3 regions of the Halomonas sabkhae genome follow, and region 1 is predicted to be linked to each of the others. Evidence: predicted binding sites of a transcription regulator. Region 1 holds the regulator's gene; each other region holds the start of a gene.
The links. Region 1 encodes sigma-54, which starts transcription at its own class of promoters, with help from an activator protein. Its sites were predicted from a motif close to TGGCACNNNNNTTGCTNT; they were not measured.

Region 1 (5,635 bases):
TGCCGCGGAAGTGGGCCGGAGCGCCGCGGATCGCACCCTGCGCCGGCTCGGTGCCCAGGGGCTTGCCACCGGGCGCATGCCGGTGATGTTCGATCCGTCCCTGGCCTCCGGGCTGGTGGGCCACCTGATGGGGGCCATTGCCGGCGGTGCCCAGTTCCGCCAGGCCTCCTTCCTGTGCGAGCGCCTGAACACCATGCTGTTTCCCGAGTGGTTCTCGCTAAGTGAGCGGCCCATGGAAGTCGGCGCCATGGCCAGCAGCCCCTTCGATGGGGATGGCGTCCAGACCCGGGACAATGTCTTCATCGACCAGGGGCGCCTGGCCAGCTACATGCTGTCGGCCTACAGCGCCCGTCGCCTGGGCATGTCGACCACGGGCAACGCCGGCGGCGCGCGCAACCTGCGCATCGAGGCGCCGCTTGAGTCCCAGCAGGCCCTGTTGTCACGCATGGACAAGGGCGTGCTGGTGACCGAGCTGATGGGGCAGGGCGTGAACGGCGTGACCGGCGACTACTCGCGCGGCGCCGCCGGTTTCTGGGTCGAGAACGGCCGGATTCAGCACCCGGTGGAGGAATTCACCATCGCCGGCAACCTGGAGACGATGTTCCAGGGGCTGGTGGGCATCGGCGACGACATCGATACCCGCGGCAGCATCCACACCGGCAGCTGGCTGATCGACGAGATGACCATCGCCGGCGGGTAAGCCCGAGGCGCGGCAGTGCCGCTTGAAGAGGAAAGAATGCGGCTGGCGCCGCTTGAAGAAGGAAGAACGGCGCTACGCGCCTTGAAGAGGTAAGAACGCGGCTCGCGCCGCTTGAAGAGGGAAGAAAACCCTTGACGCCACAAACCCAGGCACCAGCCTGGCTTCTTCCTTCTTCCTTCTTCCTTCTTCCTTCTTCCTTCTTCCTTCTTCCTTCTTCCTTCTTCCTTCTCAGGCTTCCTCATCGAACCGTGCGTCGAACAGTTGCTCCAGCGCGTCGAGCACCGCTTCGCCGTCTTCGCCGTCGGCTTCCAGGGTCAGTTCGGTGCCGCAGGGCGCGGCGAGCATCAGCAGCGACATGACATTGGCGGCGTCGGCGCTCTGGGCGCCGTTGGAGACCGTTACGCTGGCGTTGTAGGCCTGGCAGCATTGCACCAGTCGCGTGGCGGCGCGGGCATGCAGGCCGCGCTTGTTGGTCAGGGTGAGCTTGCGGCTGGCCACGTCCTCAGGGTTCCTTCTCGCAGTCGTCCGGTGCGGGGGCCGTTTCCGGAGAGAGACGGCTGAGTTGTATGCCCAGTTCCCGGTGGCGGAGACGCACGCCGGGATAGTGCGTGGCCAGGTCGTGGGCCAGGCGCTCGGCCAGGTAGACGGAGCGATGCTGGCCGCCGGTGCAGCCGATGGCCACGGTCAGATAGCTGCGCTGACTGGCCTGATAGCGGGGCAGCCAGCGTTCCACCCAGGCGCGGATGTCGGTCTGCATTTCCTCGACCATGGCGTAGCCGGCGAGGAAGTCGACCACATTGCGGTCGCGCCCGGTGGACTCGCGCAGCGACGGGTCCCAGTACGGGTTGGGCAGGCAGCGCGCATCGAAGACGATGTCGGCGTCCAGGGGCACGCCGCGCTTGAAGCCGAAGGATTCGACCGTCAGGGCCAGGGCCTCCGAGCCGCGATCGGCGAGCTGGTCGGCGATGCGGCTGCGCAGTTCGTGCACCGACAGGCGCGAGGTATCGATCACCAGATCGGCCAGGTCGCGAATCTCGGTCAGGGCGCTTTCTTCATGATCGATGGCCTCGGCCAGCGTCATGCGGTTGTTGCGCGTCAAGGGGTGGCGTCGGCGCGTGGCCGAGTAGCGTTCCAGCAGGATGCGCGCATCCGTGGTGAGGTAGACGACCTGGCACTGAATGTCTCGCTGGCGCAGCTCCTGCAGCAGGCTGGGGAAGCGCTGCAGGGCGTGCGGCAGGTTGCGGGCATCGATGCTCACGGCCACCGAGGGGTTGAGCTGGTCGCTGCGCAGTTCGTCGACCAGGGAGCCAAGCAGCATGGCCGGCAGGTTGTCGATGGCATAGAAGCCGAGGTCCTCGAGCGCCTGCAGGGCAATCGATTTCCCCGAGCCTGAGCGGCCACTGATGATGACGATCTGCATGGCGGTCTCCTGGAAGAGGCTTGGGGCGAGGCCGCATAGGGGGCCGTCAGGCGGAAGACTGTCGGCGGATCGCTTCGACCAGACATTCGTGAAGGGCGTGCTGACTGTCGGCACGCCGCAGGGCGTGGCGCGTATCGGCGTCGTTCATCACCGCGGCGGCCTGGCCGAGCAGTGCCAGATGGGCATCATCGGCGGCTTCGGGCACCAGCAGGACGAACACCAGGTCGACCGGCTCGCCATCCACGGCGTCGAAGTCGATGGCATCGGCCAACTTCAGGAAGCCGGCGATGGGCGCCTTGCAGTGGGGGTTCCGCGAGTGCGGAATGGCCACGCCGTGGCCGATCCCGGTACTGCCCAGGCGCTCCCGGCCGATCAGGCGGCTGAAGACCTCCTGGCTGTCCAGGCTGGGTGTATTCTGGGCGATGAAGGTGCTGAAGAATTCCAGCACCCGTTTTTTGCTCCCCCCGGGCACATCGAAGAGGGTGCGCTCGGGGGGCAGGATGGTTTCCAGAGTCATGATGGGTCAGCGCACGCTGGCGGCGCCCTGGGCGCGTGCCTGGGATTTTTCCTTGTGCTTCACCAGTTGCCTGTCGAGCTTGTCGGCCAGGGCATCGATGGCGGCATACATGTCGCTGTCCTTGGCCTCGGCGTGCAGGTCGGCGCCGGCGGCGTGAAGGGTACAGGCGGCTTGCTGGCGTTCCTTCTCCACGGAGAGTGTCACTTGTACGGTCGTGATGTTGTCGTAATGACGTTCGAGACGCGCGAGCTTCTCTTGTACATAGTCCCGCAGGGCGTCGGTCAATTCCACATGATGGCCGGTGAGGTTGACTTGCATGACACGCTCCTTGCTCCATGGGTTGTGGCTTGATTGTAACCCTTTTTGGAGTCGTGCAAACCCCCTGTCGCCCGCTGGCCGCGTACGCTGTCGTCAACGTTCAACGCAGGCGCTTGCGTTGGCTCGAGGAAGGGATGTGCATGGACTCGCGATACTTGGCCACGGTGCGTCGTGCCACCTCGATGCCTTCCTCGGCGAGGAGGCTGACCAGCTTGTTGTCGGACAGCGGCTTGCGCGGCGTCTCGTCCTGGATCAGCTTGCGGATGCGGGCGCGGATGGCGGTGCTGGAGTGGGCCTCGTCACCATCGCCGACATGACTGGAAAAGAAGTACTTGAGCTCGAAGACGCCGCGTGGGGTGTGAATGTACTTCTGGGTGGTGACCCGGGAGATCGTCGATTCGTGCATTTCCACTGTCTGGGCGATATCGGCCAGGATCAGCGGTTTCATGGCCTCCTCGCCATGCTCCAGAAAGTCGATCTGGCGCACCATGACCTCATGGCCGACCCGCAGCAGGGTGTCGTTGCGGCTGGCCAGGCTCTTGAGCAGCCAGCGGGCTTCCTGCAGGTGGTCCTTGAGGAACTGGTTGTCCTGGCTCTTGTCGGCGCGGCGGATGAGCGCCGCGTAATCGGGCTGTATGCGCAGGCGGGGCAGGGCGTCAGGATTGAGTTCGACCTGCCAGCCCTGGTCGCCGCGTCGCGCGATCAGGTCGGGAATGACATAGTCATCGCCGCCGGCGGTGAAGGCGCTCCCGGGTCGCGGGTCAAGCTCTCGAATCAGCGCGATGACCTCATCGAGCGCCGCGTCGTCCAGGCTCAGGCGGCGCTTCAGCAGGCGTCGGTCATCACTGGCCAGGGCCTCGAGAAACTGGCGGGCCAGGCGCCTGGCCTGGGGCAGATGGGGCGTATCCCGAGGCAGGGCGGCGAGCTGCAGCAGCAGGCATTCGCTAAGGTCGCGGGCGAGGACACCGGTCGGTTCGAACTGCTGTAGCCGCTGCAGCACCCTCTCCATGTCCTGGTCCGTCAGCGCGTCCAGTCCCTGGGCGCGCAATCCTTCACGGATGTCTTCCAGCGGCTGGTCGAGGTAGCCATCGTCGTTCACGGCGTCGATCAGGCTCTCGGCCACCCGTGTGTCGGGCTCCTGCATGCCGCTCATGGCGAGCTGCCAGGTCAGGTGCCCCTGCAGGCTCTGGCCGGCGGCCTGGCGTTCGAAGTCCGGCGCCTCGCCACTGCCCGTGCTGCCCAGCCCGGCATCCTGATAGGTGTCCGACCAGTCACTGTCGACGGTCAGTTGATCGGGAATTTCACTGGCCCAGTCGTCTTCCGGCGTGTCGCTCACGGCCTGTTCGCCGAAGTCTTCCTCGAGCTCCAGCATGGGGTTGGATTCCAGGGCCTGCTGGACTTCCTGGCGCAGGTCGAGTGTCGAGAGCTGCAGCAGAGCGATGGCCTGTTGCAGCTGAGGCGTCATGGTCAGCTGGGTGCCGAGCCGCAGTTGCAGAGAAGCCTTCATGGCCATAGACGAGGGGTCCGGGTGACGGTCTTGGAGCTTCTACCCTAATCCGGCGAGGTGCTTCATGCAAGACTCGGGCCAAATGGAGTGGCCCCGGTGGCTCGATTCATGATTCTTGACGATGCTGTGTTGCACGGGCGGCTGGCGATCGGGGGCCGAGCCCCGGCGTGCGGGGTCAGAGGCGGAAGTCCTGGCCCAGGTAGACGTCACGCACGCGCTGGTTGGCGAGAATCGTCTCGGCATCGCCCTCGGCAATGATCTGACCGTCGCCCACGATATAGGCGCCGTCGCAGATATCCAGTGTCTCGCGCACATTGTGGTCGGTGATCAGTACGCCGATGCCACGGGTCTTCAGCTGGCGAATGATGCCCTTGATCTCGCCCACCGAGATCGGATCCACCCCGGCGAAGGGTTCGTCCAGCAGGATGAAGTCGGGCTCGGTGGCCAGGGCGCGGGCGATCTCCACGCGGCGACGTTCGCCTCCGGACAGGCTCATGCCGGCGTTGTCGCGGATATGTGTCACGTGGAAGTCCTCGAGCAGGGACTCCAGCCGCTGGCGACGACCACTGCGGTCGAGATCCTTGCGTGTCTCGAGGATCGCCATGATGTTGTCGGCCACGCTCAGCTTGCGAAAGATCGAGGCTTCCTGGGGCAGGTAGCCGATGCCGGCGCGGGCCCGTTCGTGCATGGCGGCGTTCGACAGGTCATGGTCGTCGATGCCGACTCGGCCGGCGTCGGCACGCACCAGTCCCACGATCATGTAGAAGGAAGTGGTCTTGCCGGCCCCGTTGGGGCCGAGCAGGCCGATGACATGGCCCTGGCCGATTTCCAGGCTTATGTCGTGGACGACCCGGCGGCGCTTGTAGCTCTTGGCCAGGTGGCTAGCGTGCAGCGTCTTCATTGGCCTTCCTGCTGTTCGGGCTCCAGGGTCATGCGCACGCGCTGGTTGCCCTCCACGCCTTCCGCCGAGGAGCGCGCCTGGACGACCCGGCGGTCGAGGAAATATTCCAGATAGCCGCCATTGAAGGTGTCGTCGCCCTTGTGCAGTTCGGCCTGGTCGACCAGTTCCAGGCGGCGTTCCGCGACATGGTAGACGATGCGCCTGGCCCAGCCCTGGACGAGATCGGCATCGGGCGCCGGCTTCTGCTCGATGTAGGCCCGTCCGCCGGTGGC
Region 2 (5,635 bases), on a different contig from region 1:
CCTCTTCGACGATGGTGCGCGTGTTGCGCACCTGCAACTGTACGCGACTGCCGGGATGACGCTGCATGAAATCACCGATCAGCAGGGTCGCCAGATAGTTGCCGATGGTCAGGGTGGCGCCCACATCCAGGGTGCCGATGCCCTGCTGGCCGCGCAGCAGCTCCTCCACCTCCTCGGCGCGATCGAGCAGGGCCACCGCCTTGGGCAACAGCTGAAAGCCCAGGGCATTCAGCTTGAGACGCTTGCCGATGCGGTCCAGCAGGCGGCAATCGAACTGGCGTTCGAGCTCGGCCAGGGCGGTACTGGCCGCGGACTGCGAGAGCGCCAGGGCCCGCGCGGCGCGGGAAACGCTCTCGTATTGCGCCACGGCGACGAACACTTCGAGCTGACGCAGGGTATAGCGCATGGCTTTGTCTCCGACTCATATATCCAGATTATAGATAAGCTTTATCCATACAATCCATTTAACAGATATTCTGACCTTGCTTAGAATTCATTGCAAAGATCGAGTGGCGCGCATATGCGCTCATGGAATATGAGGGTGACAAGATGGGCAAGTTTGCCGAAGAAGAAGTTCTCAGTGTTCACCATTGGAACGACACGCTGTTCAGCTTTCGCACCACGCGGGAGCGCAGCCTGCGCTTCAAGAATGGCCAGTTCGTGATGATCGGCCTGGAGGTCGACGGTAAGCCGCTGATGCGTGCTTATTCGGTGGCCAGTCCCAACTACGAGGATCACCTCGAGTTCTTCAGCATCAAGGTGCCGGATGGCCCGCTGACCTCGCGACTCCAGCACCTTCAGGTCGGCGACACGGTCAAGGTCAGCCGCAAGCCCACCGGCACCCTGGTGACCGATGATCTGTTGCCCGGCCGCAACCTCTACCTCCTCTCGACGGGCACCGGCCTGGCGCCCTTCCTGAGCCTGATCCAGGACCCCGAGGCCTACGAGCGCTTCGAGAAGATCGTGCTGGTCCACGGCGTGCGCAGCGTCAGCGAGCTGGCCTACAGCGACTTCATTTCCAGTGAGCTGCCGGCTCACGAGTACCTGGGCGAGGAAATCAGCGAGAAGCTGGTCTATCACCCGACCGTGACCCGGGAAGACTTCCACACCACCGGCCGCCTGACCGACCATATCCGCAGCGGCAAGCTGTTCGACGACCATGGCCTGCCGGTCATCGACCCCAAGCAGGACCGCGCCATGATCTGCGGCAGCCCGGCGATGCTCGACGAGACCAGCGCCCTGCTCGACGAACTCGGCTTCAACATCTCGCCGCGTATGGGCGACCCCGGCGACTACGTCATCGAACGCGCCTTCGTCGAGAAATGACCCGGCCCCGGGCTACCCGGGCTGCGCCCGGAGCTATAAGCCGTAAGCTTTAAGCTGGAAGAAAACCCTGCCGGGCAGCGCCCGGAGCTATAAGCTGAAAGAACGCCCGGACGTTGTCCGGGCGGGAAGTCTGAAGAACGCGGCTGCGCCGCTGAGAGAGGGAAGAAAACCCTAGGAACTCAAGGTTGTGGGGTTGAGCCTGGCTTACCTCTTACCTCTTACCTCTTACCTGAGATTACACCGCGTCCTTGTCGGTTTCGCCGGTGCGGATGCGGATGACCTGTTCGAGCGGGGTGACGAAGATCTTGCCGTCGCCGATCTTGCCGGTATTGGCCACCTGGGTGATGGCGTCGATGACCTGGTCGGTCATGTCCTCGTCGACGGCGACCTCGAGCTTGACCTTGGGCAGGAAGTCGACCACGTATTCGGCACCACGGTAGAGCTCGGTGTGGCCCTTTTGACGGCCAAAGCCCTTGACCTCGGTGACGGTGATGCCCTGGACGCCGATCTCGGAGAGGGATTCACGGACGTCGTCGAGCTTGAACGGCTTGATGATAGCGGTCACCAGTTTCATGGTCTTGTCCTCGCGTGGTTCGTGTGCCCACGGCGCTGCACGCCGTGCTTGCAGGCTTCATTGTGACAGAGCATACACCTGCAGCGAACAGAATAAAAAAGACCCCCTTGGCAGGGGGTCTTGAGTGCACTTTCCTGTGGCAGTGCGGCGTCACTTCTTGGTGACGTTGAACTCGGGGTAGGCCTCGAGACCACACTCGGCCAGGTCGACACCCTCGTACTCTTCTTCTTCACTGACGCGGACACCCATAGCGGCCTTGATGATCAGCCAGACGATCAGGCTGGCCACGAAGACCCAGGTGAAGATGCCGAAGATGCCGATGAGCTGGGCGCCGAAGTTGGCGCTGCTGTTGGATAGCGGCACCGCCAGCACCCCCCAGACGCCGACCACGCCGTGGGCCGAGATGGCACCCACCGGATCATCCAGCTTGAGCTTGTCGAGGGTCACGATGGAGGCCACCACCAGCAGGCCACCGAAGCCGCCGATCAGGGTGGCGCCCAGGGCGCTCGGCGACAGCGGGTCGGCGGTGATCGACACCAGACCGGCAATGGCACCATTGAGCGCCATGGTCAGGTCGGCCTTGCGGAACCAGACCTTGGCCAGGACCAATGCCGCGATCACGCCACCGGCCGCCGCCGCATTGGTGTTGACCAGCACCTGGGCCATGTTGTTGGCCGAGGCCACGTCGGAGACCTTCAGCTCGGAACCGCCGTTGAAGCCGAACCAGCCCAGCCACAGCACGAAGGTACCCAGGGTCGCCAGCGGCATGTTGGCACCGGGGATGGCGTAGATCGTCCCGTTCTTGCCGTACTTGCCCTTGCGTGGGCCGAGCACCAGCACGCCGGCCAGGGCCGCGGCCGCACCGGCCATGTGCACGATGCCGGAACCGGCATAGTCGGAGAAGCCGACCTCGGCCAGCCAGCCGCCGCCCCAGGTCCAGTAGCCGGAGACCGGGTAGATGAAGCCGGTCATGATCACGCTGAAGACCAGGAAGGCCCACAGCTTCATGCGCTCGGCCACGGCGCCGGAGACGATGGACATGGCGGTGGCCACGAACACCACCTGGAAGAAGAAGTCGGCGCGGGCCGAGTAGTAGGGCGCCCCATCGCCGCCGGCGGTGACCGCTTCCACGGTGTTTTCGCCGCCCAGCAGGAAGCCGAGGCTCGGGATGACACCACCGGCTCCGCTGGAATACATCAGGTAGTAGCCCACCAGCAGGTACATGGTGCAGGCAATGGCGAACAGGGAAATGTTCTTGGTCAGGATCTCGGCGGTGTTCTTGGACCGCACCAGGCCGGCCTCGAGCATCGAGAAACCGGCGGCCATCCACATGACCAGGGCGCCGCAGACCAGGAAGTAGAAGGTATCGAGTGCATAGGCGAGTTCAGTCATGACAAGCGTCTCCGTATCGGGAACAGGCAGGAAGCTGGGAGGCGATCAAACGGCGTCGCCGCCACGCTCACCGGTTCGAATGCGAATGACGTCCTCGAGAGGCGTCACAAAGACCTTGCCATCGCCGATCTTGCCGCTGTTGGCGGCATTGCAGATGGCCTCCAGCACGGTATCCAGGCGGTCATCGTCCACGGCGATCTCCACCTTGACCTTGGGCAGGAAGTCGACGACGTACTCGGCGCCGCGATACAGCTCTGTATGCCCCTTCTGGCGCCCGAAGCCCTTGACCTCGGTGACCGTGATGCCCTGAACGCCATTGTCGGCGAGGGCCTCACGAACGTCGTCGAGCTTGAAGGGCTTGATGACGGCGGTAATCAGTTTCATACCGGTGTTCCCCTTGTGATTATCGAAGTGTGAGGCGCGATGCCGCACGGTGCATGTTTTGCAAGGCAGTAGCGCAAACCATGCCAGTAAGGGGATAACGCTTTATTTTCAGGTGTATGCGAGCGAAATGAGCCGGCTGGATGGATGCCGGGCGACACGCATGCCGGCGCCATCGCACTACTTTGGTGCCGGCTTTCTGGTGCAGCGCACCATGGGCGAGCGTCTGGCGCATGGTGCGTGCATGGAGAGAAGAATGCGCGGCGCGGGCGCCTTGCGTATCCTGTCAGGAGGATCCCCATACGTCGTTCAGGAGACACAAGATGGTCAGTCAGGATCGCATCGGCCGTTTGGCCCAGCAGATTGGTGAGCGCCTGCAGGGTGCCTCCCAGGCACCGGAAGACGTCCAGAAAGGCGTGCACCAGGTCGTCAAGGGCGCCTTCGACCGCCTCGAGCTGGTCTCGCGGGAAGACTTCGACATCCTGATGGATGTGCTGCAACGCACCCGCGGCCGCGTCGAAGCCCTTGAACAGCAGGTCGCCGCCCTGGAAGACGCCCTCGACGCCTCGGTGGCCGCCAGCGACCCCGACGCCGAGGAAGTCAGCGAGCCCGCGCTGGAGGCAGGCACCGCCGAGACTCCGCACCCGGGCACTACCGAGGCGAGTCCCGAGCAAGCTGGCAACCAGGGTGCCGACGACACGGAATCGGCACACCGCTGAATCGCGGGCAGGCGTCCCGCCACTGGTCTAGCCTGACAGTCAACGCAAGGATGACTCACGGACTGGTGGCGCGAGGGAACGCCGATGACGCTGGCGATAATTCGCACCCGGGCGGGCCTCGGCCTGGAGGCGCCCGAGGTGCTGGTGGAGGTCCACCTTTCGAATGGCTTGCCGGGCATCACCCTGGTGGGCCTGCCGGAGGCGGCGGTCAAGGAGAGTCGCGAGCGGGTACGCAGTGCCCTGGTCAACGCGGGGTTCGAGTTTCCGCTGCGGCGTATCACCCTCAATCTGGCGCCGGCCGACCTGCCCAAGGAGGGCGGCCGCTTCGATCTGCCGATTGCCCTGGGGTTGCTGGTGGCCTCCGGGCAGATTCCGCCCGAGGCCCTGGCGGGGCTGGAATGCGTCGGCGAGCTGGCACTGGATGGCAGCCTGCGCCCGGCGAGTGGTGTGCTGCCGCTGGCCATGGCGTCGCGTCAGGCCGGCCGCTCACTGGTCGTGCCGCGCGCCAATGCCGATGAGGCGGCGCTCGCCGGGGATCTGGAGGTGCTGCCGGCAGAGCATCTGCTCGAGGTGGTGGCCCATCTGCTGGGTCAGGAAAAGCTCCCGGTGCACCAGCTGCAGGCGCCTCCGCGGCGTGATACGCCGCAGCCGGATCTGTGCGAGGTACGCGGCCAGCACCAGGCGCGACGTGCCCTGGAAGTGGCGGCGGCCGGCGGCCACAACCTGTTGTTCGCCGGACCGCCGGGTACCGGCAAGACCATGCTGGCCAGCCGCCTGCCCGGCATACTGCCGCCACTGAGTGATGACGAGGCCCTGGAAGTGGCGGCGGTGCGCTCGGTCAGCGGCCTGCCGCTGGCCGAACAGTGGGGCTGTCGGCCGTTCCGGGGGCCGCATCACACGGCCAGTGCCGTGGCGCTGGTGGGCGGCGGGTCGCGTCCCAGGCCGGGCGAGATTTCGCTGGCGCACCACGGCGTGCTGTTTCTCGACGAGCTGCCGGAGTTCTCGCGCCATGTGCTGGAAGTCATGCGCGAGCCCATGGAGAACGGGAGGTGGTATAGTCAAACAATATGAATGGCATGAGCACCCTGATCATGAACAAGGCAATCGCATACGTTCGCTACTCGTCAGCCGTCCAAGCAACGGGCGACAGCATAGAGAGGCAGAGAAGCCCGCTGGAAGCATTTGAAAGCCGTTTCCAGGTCAAGATCGAAGAAATCTTCACAGACGAAGGGGTGTCATCCTT
Region 3 (5,635 bases), on a different contig from region 1:
ATAGCGTATTTGTGTGATACGCGCGGCGGGCCGGGTACAAGGCGCGCCACGGTGGGGTTGGCAAGGGCGTGAGAGCGAAGTGCGGGCGGCTGGCCTGGCCGGTCGGGTGCCGGGACGCGAGCGAGCCGCCACGGTGCACCTTTATGGTGCGTCAGGGTGTTTCGTGCCCTGTTTTGGTTCGCTGAAACGGGCCCTGGATGCCCCTGACGCGGGGGATATCGGCCGCGGCATTCATGTGGGGCATCGCAGGATATAAATATTTCCCTTTGATATCATGTGGTTATTTTTTCATCGGTGTGGCGTGCGCCATTTTGGCACGCTTTCTGCTTCATCATTGCAAACGCCATGGTCGTCCTGGCGGTTGTAGGCAGCTGCACCACTGCGTGCTACAACAATGGCTACCCGACCAGCGGCCAGGACGCTTTGAATACGCTTCAGAGTTAACGAGCCAAGCTCATTTGTGGAGGACCTCATGTCTGACAAGACTCTCGCCCTGATTGAAGAGCACGATGTGAAGTGGATCGACCTGCGCTTCACCGATACCAAAGGCAAGGAACAGCACGTGACCATCCCGGCTCGGGATGTCGACGAAGAGTTCTTCGAGAACGGCCAGATGTTCGATGGGTCTTCCATCAACGGCTGGAAGGGCATCAACGAGTCGGACATGATCCTGCGTCCGGAAGACGGTACCGGCTATCTCGATCCCTTTACCGAAGACGCGACCCTGGTCCTGCGTTGCGACATCATCGAGCCCGCCACCATGCAGGGTTATGAGCGCGACCCGCGTTCCATCGCCAAGCGTGCCGAGGCCTATCTGCAGTCTTCCGGCCTGGGCGACACCGCCTTCTTTGGCCCGGAGCCCGAGTTCTTCATCTTCGACGAAGTGCACTGGAAAGCCGACATCGAAGGCGCCATGTACAAGATCAGCTCCGAGGAAGGTGCCTGGGCCACCGATCGCCACGTCGAGGGCGGCAACATGGGCCACCGGCCGCGCGTCAAAGGCGGCTACTTCCCGGTGCCGCCGGTCGACAGCTTCCATGACATGCGGGGCGCCATGTGCAACACCCTGGAGGCCATCGGCCAGAGCGTCGAAGTGCATCACCATGAGGTCTCCAACGCCGGCCAGAATGAGATCGGCGTCAAGTTCAACACCCTGGTGAAGAAGGCCGACGAACTTCAGGAAATGAAGTACGTGGTGCACAACGTGGCCCACGCCTACGGCAAGACGGCGACCTTCATGCCCAAGCCGGTGGTGGGTGACAACGGCAGCGGCATGCACGTTCACCAGTCCTTCTGGAAGGACGGCCAGAACCAGTTTGCCGGTGACGAATACGCCGGCCTCTCGGAAATGGCGCTGTACTACATCGGCGGCGTGATCAAGCACGCACGCGCCCTGAACGCCTTCGCCAACGCTTCGACCAACTCCTACAAGCGTCTGGTGCCGGGCTTCGAGGCGCCGGTGATGCTGGCCTACAGCGCCCGTAACCGCTCCGCTTCCATCCGCATCCCGTATACTGCCAGCCCCAAGGGCAAGCGCGTCGAGCTTCGCTTCCCGGACCCGACCGCCAACCCCTACCTGTGCTTCGCGGCGATGCTGATGGCCGGCATCGATGGCATCAAGAACAAGATCCATCCCGGCGATGCCATGGACAAGAACCTCTATGACCTGCCGCCGGAAGAAGGCAAGGCCATTCCGACCGTGGCCGAGAGCCTGGATCAGGCGCTGGCGGCACTGGATGCCGACCGTAGCTTCCTCACTGAGGGTGGCGTCTTCACCGACGAGACGATCGATGCCTACATCGAGCTCAAGTCCGAGGATATCGAGCGCCTGCGCATGACGACTCACCCGATCGAGTTCGACATGTACTACAGCTGCTGAGAAGAGGCGGCGCTCGGCGCCGCTCTCCCGGTATCGACAAGGGCACGCCTGCGGGCGTGCCCTTTCTGGCTGCGTCACCGGCCAGTGGTGCCGGCGATGTGGGAAGGCCGCTGGGCCCCGGCCCGGCGAACGCCGCGGCGCTGATCTATAGTCGGGGCGTGAGCCCATGTCGGCGTCGAGAACGCCGGGAGCCTGACCATGACCCGCAATGGCCTGCGGGGCCTGGCACTCTGCCTGACCCTCATTCTCCCCCTGGTCGTATTCGCCGAGACACTGTATCGCGCGACCGATGCCCAGGGGCGGGTGCGCTACTCGGATGACCCGGCCAGCGGCGGCGAGCCCGTCGAGCTGGCGCCGATCAGCGTGGTGCCGGCCCTGCCGGGGGCGTCGGCCGCGCCGACCGCCAGGGACGACGGGCCGCGTCGGGCGGGTGCTTCGCGGCCGGCCTACACCACCTTTGCGATCGCCACGCCTGCCGACGAGAGCACCCTGCCGACCGGTGCCGCGGGTAATGTGCAGGTGCGCCTGGCCATTCGTCCGGCCCTGCGGGCGGGGCATCGGTGGCGCCTGCGCCTCGATGGGGAACTCGTCGGCAGCGCGACGCGTGAGCCGGCCATCCCGCTCACCAATCTGGCGCGGGGCCGTCACCGCCTACAGGCCGAGTTGCTCGATCAAGGCGCACAGGTGCTGCGCCGCACTCCGGCAGTGACGTTGCATGTGCGCCGAGCCAGCGTCAATCGGCCTGCTGCCGCTTCCCGCGACTGACGTCGCAGCCTGCTCGCTGGGTGTGCGTGGGTGGCGCACGGGCTTCTCCAGCCGTGTGCATGCACCATGCTTGTGCACTAAAATGGTGCATAGTGTGAGATGCCGTCATGCGCCGGGGCCCATGTGTCGGCGCCGGTGACATGGCGTGCTTTTTGCAACGATCTCTCCCAGCGGGTCAGGCGTCTCCCGGGATGGCCTGGCCCCGGCCGGATACTTCTTCTTCGCGCACCTCGGGACCGTCCATGTATCAACGCTTGATGGAACATCTCACCACCGCCGTACTGCTGCTCGACGGCGAGTTGCGGCTGCAATGGATGAACCCGGCCGCCGAGGCCCTGCTGGCTCTCAGCCATATGCGGGTGCAGGGCCAGGCGTTGCCGGAACTGATCTCCAGCGAGGCCGACATCGGCGAACTGCTGGCCAAGGCGCGTGACGAGTTTCACCCCTTCACCCAGCGCGAGGCACGCCTGACGCTGGCGACCGGGGACATGTTGACCGTGGACTACACCGTGACGCCCTTGACGGCGGACGAGCTGCTGCTGGAGGTCGAGCCGCGTGACCGTCTGCTGCGCATTTCGCGGGAAGAGGCCCTGCAGACACGGCAGGAGACCATCAAGGTGCTGGCGCGGGGGCTGGCACATGAGGTCAAGAACCCGCTGGGGGGAATTCGCGGGGCGGCGCAGTTGCTCGAGCGCGACCTCGAAGGCTCGCAGTTGACGGAGTTTACGCGAATCATCATCGAGGAGGTCGACCGCCTGCGCGACATGGTGGATGCCATGCTGGGTCCGAACCAGGTCGAGCGGCATGCGTCGCTGAACATTCACAAGGCGCTGGAGCGGGTGCGCTCGCTGCTGGTGGTCGAGCATCCGAGCGTGACCATCATCCGTGACTATGACCCGAGCCTGCCGGAACTCTCGGGGGATGAGGCGCAGATGATCCAGGCCATCCTCAATGTGGCGCGCAATGCCGTGGAGGCCATGACCGAGTCCGATGTGCCGGCGCCCAGCCTGATGCTGCGCACGCGGGCGCGTCGCCAGTTCACCCTGGGCGCCGAGCGCCACCGGCTGGTCTGCGAGGTGACCATCATCGACAACGGTCCGGGGATTCCGGAGCGGCTGCGCGAAACCCTCTTCTATCCCATGGTCTCGGGGCGCGCCGAGGGCAGTGGGCTGGGGCTGTCGATTGCCCAGTCGGTCCTGCATCGCCATCACGGGCTGATCGAGTGCGATTCCGCGCCCGGCCATACCGAATTCCGCCTGCTTATTCCGCTGGAGAAACCTCATGAGTGAAGTCGCTCGCGTCATGATCGTCGACGACGACCGCGCCATCCGCTGGGTGCTGGAGCGGGCGCTGGCGCAGCCCGATCTGGAGGTCGAGTGCGTCGAGCGCGCCGATAACGTCCTGCCCCGCCTGCTCGAGGACCCGCCGGATGTGCTGGTGACCGATATTCGCATGCCGGGCATCGACGGCCTGGACCTGATGGCGCGCGTGCGCGAATCCCATCCGGACCTGCCGGTGATCGTCATGACGGCGCACTCGGACCTCGACAGTGCCGTGGCGTCCTACCAGGGTGGCGCCTTCGAGTACCTGCCCAAGCCCTTCGATGTCGACGAGGCGCTGGCCCTGGTGCGTCGTGCCGTGGCCCATGCCCGGGAGCGTGAGCGCCCGGTCACGCCCCCCGAGGGACTGGAGACCGAGATCATCGGCGAGGCGCCGGCCATGCAGGAGGTCTTCCGCGCCATCGGTCGGCTGGCGCAGTCGCACATCACGGTGCTGATCAACGGCGAGTCGGGGACCGGCAAGGAGCGCGTGGCGCAGGCGTTGCACCAGCACAGCCCACGCGGCAGCAAGCCCTTCATCGCCCTGAACATGGCGGCGATTCCGCGGGACCTGATCGAATCCGAGCTGTTCGGCCACGAGAAGGGCGCCTTCACCGGCGCCACGGCGCAGCGCCAGGGGCGATTCGAGCAGGCCGATGGTGGCACCCTGTTTCTCGACGAGATCGGCGACATGCCGGCCGAGACCCAGACCCGGCTGTTGCGCGTGCTGGCGGATGGCGAGTTCTATCGCGTCGGCGGTCACACCCCGGTCAAGGTGGACGTGCGCATCATCGCGGCGACCCACCAGCACCTCGAGGAACTGGTCAATGAAGGGCGCTTCCGCGAGGACCTCTTCCACCGCCTCAATGTGATCCGCGTGCATCTGCCCAAGCTGGCCGACCGACGCGAGGACATTCCGCGGCTGGCCCGGCACTTCCTGATCGAGGCGGCCAAGGAGTTGTCGACGGACGCCAAGGTGCTGACCGAGGAAGCCGAGACGCACCTGACCCGCCTGCCGTGGCACGGCAATGTGCGTCAGCTGGAAAATACCTGCCGCTGGCTGACCGTGATGGCGTCGGGGCGCGAGGTGATGGTCGAGGATCTGCCCCCGGAACTGCGGGATGCCGAGAGCGTCGGCGTCTCCGGGGACTGGCGCGTCGCCTTCCGCGACTGGGCCGACCGCGCCCTGGCGGCCGGCCACACCCACCTGCTGGAAGAAGCCGTGCCCGACTTCGAGAAGATCCTCATCGAGACCGCGCTCAAGCACACCGGCGGGCGCAAGGGCGACGCCGCCGAGCTGCTCGGCTGGGGCCGCAACACCCTGACCCGCAAGCTCAAGACGCTGCTGCCGGAGATGGCGGAGGACTGAGCCACGAGCTACGAGCCACGAGCTGCGAGAATCGAGCCGCGCGTCATGCGGGAGGTTTTGGGGGCTGAGCGGCCGGAGCCACCATCCCGCTCGCCTCACGCCTCACGCCTCACGCCTCGCGTGCCGGCTTGATGGCTGAGCGGCCGGAGCCACCATCCTGCTCGTTCCTCGTTCCTCGTTCCTCGTTCCTCGTTCCTCGTTCCTCGTTCCTCGTTCCTCGTTCCTCGTTCCTCGTTCCTCGTTCCTCGTTCCTCGTTCCTCGCTACTTCTGATTGCGTGCCAGCGGCTGGGTACGCTTCTCCA

Region 2: the regulator sigma-54 is predicted to act here: its motif matches at 3,745-3,762, upstream of QWY79_RS07340 (P-II family nitrogen regulator).
Region 3: the regulator sigma-54 is predicted to act here: its motif matches at 2,786-2,803, upstream of glnL (nitrogen regulation protein NR(II)).

Annotation. Positions count from the first base shown of each region.
Region 1 is NZ_JAUFPM010000015.1:95,020-100,654, reverse strand. It holds gene pmbA (metalloprotease PmbA) at 1-700, shown strand, start outside; gene QWY79_RS09670 (HPr family phosphocarrier protein) at 929-1,198, opposite strand; gene rapZ (RNase adapter RapZ) at 1,203-2,120, opposite strand; gene QWY79_RS09660 (PTS sugar transporter subunit IIA) at 2,167-2,637, opposite strand; gene hpf (ribosome hibernation-promoting factor, HPF/YfiA family) at 2,644-2,955, opposite strand; gene QWY79_RS09650 (RNA polymerase factor sigma-54) at 3,056-4,468, opposite strand; gene lptB (LPS export ABC transporter ATP-binding protein) at 4,638-5,363, opposite strand; gene lptA (lipopolysaccharide transport periplasmic protein LptA) at 5,360-5,635, opposite strand, start outside.
Region 2 is NZ_JAUFPM010000008.1:302,968-308,602, forward strand. It holds gene QWY79_RS07320 (LysR family transcriptional regulator) at 1-406, opposite strand, end outside; gene QWY79_RS07325 (ferredoxin--NADP reductase) at 550-1,326, shown strand; gene glnK (P-II family nitrogen regulator) at 1,562-1,900, opposite strand; gene QWY79_RS07335 (ammonium transporter) at 2,051-3,292, opposite strand; gene QWY79_RS07340 (P-II family nitrogen regulator) at 3,338-3,676, opposite strand; gene QWY79_RS07345 (accessory factor UbiK family protein) at 3,997-4,392, shown strand; partial or broken gene QWY79_RS07350 (YifB family Mg chelatase-like AAA ATPase) at 4,477-5,439, shown strand; gene QWY79_RS07355 (recombinase family protein) at 5,484-5,635, shown strand, end outside.
Region 3 is NZ_JAUFPM010000012.1:161,532-167,166, reverse strand. It holds gene glnA (glutamate--ammonia ligase) at 473-1,879, shown strand; gene QWY79_RS08880 (DUF4124 domain-containing protein) at 2,078-2,644, shown strand; gene glnL (nitrogen regulation protein NR(II)) at 2,887-3,933, shown strand; gene glnG (nitrogen regulation protein NR(I)) at 3,926-5,332, shown strand; gene QWY79_RS08865 (aminopeptidase P family protein) at 5,595-5,635, opposite strand, start outside.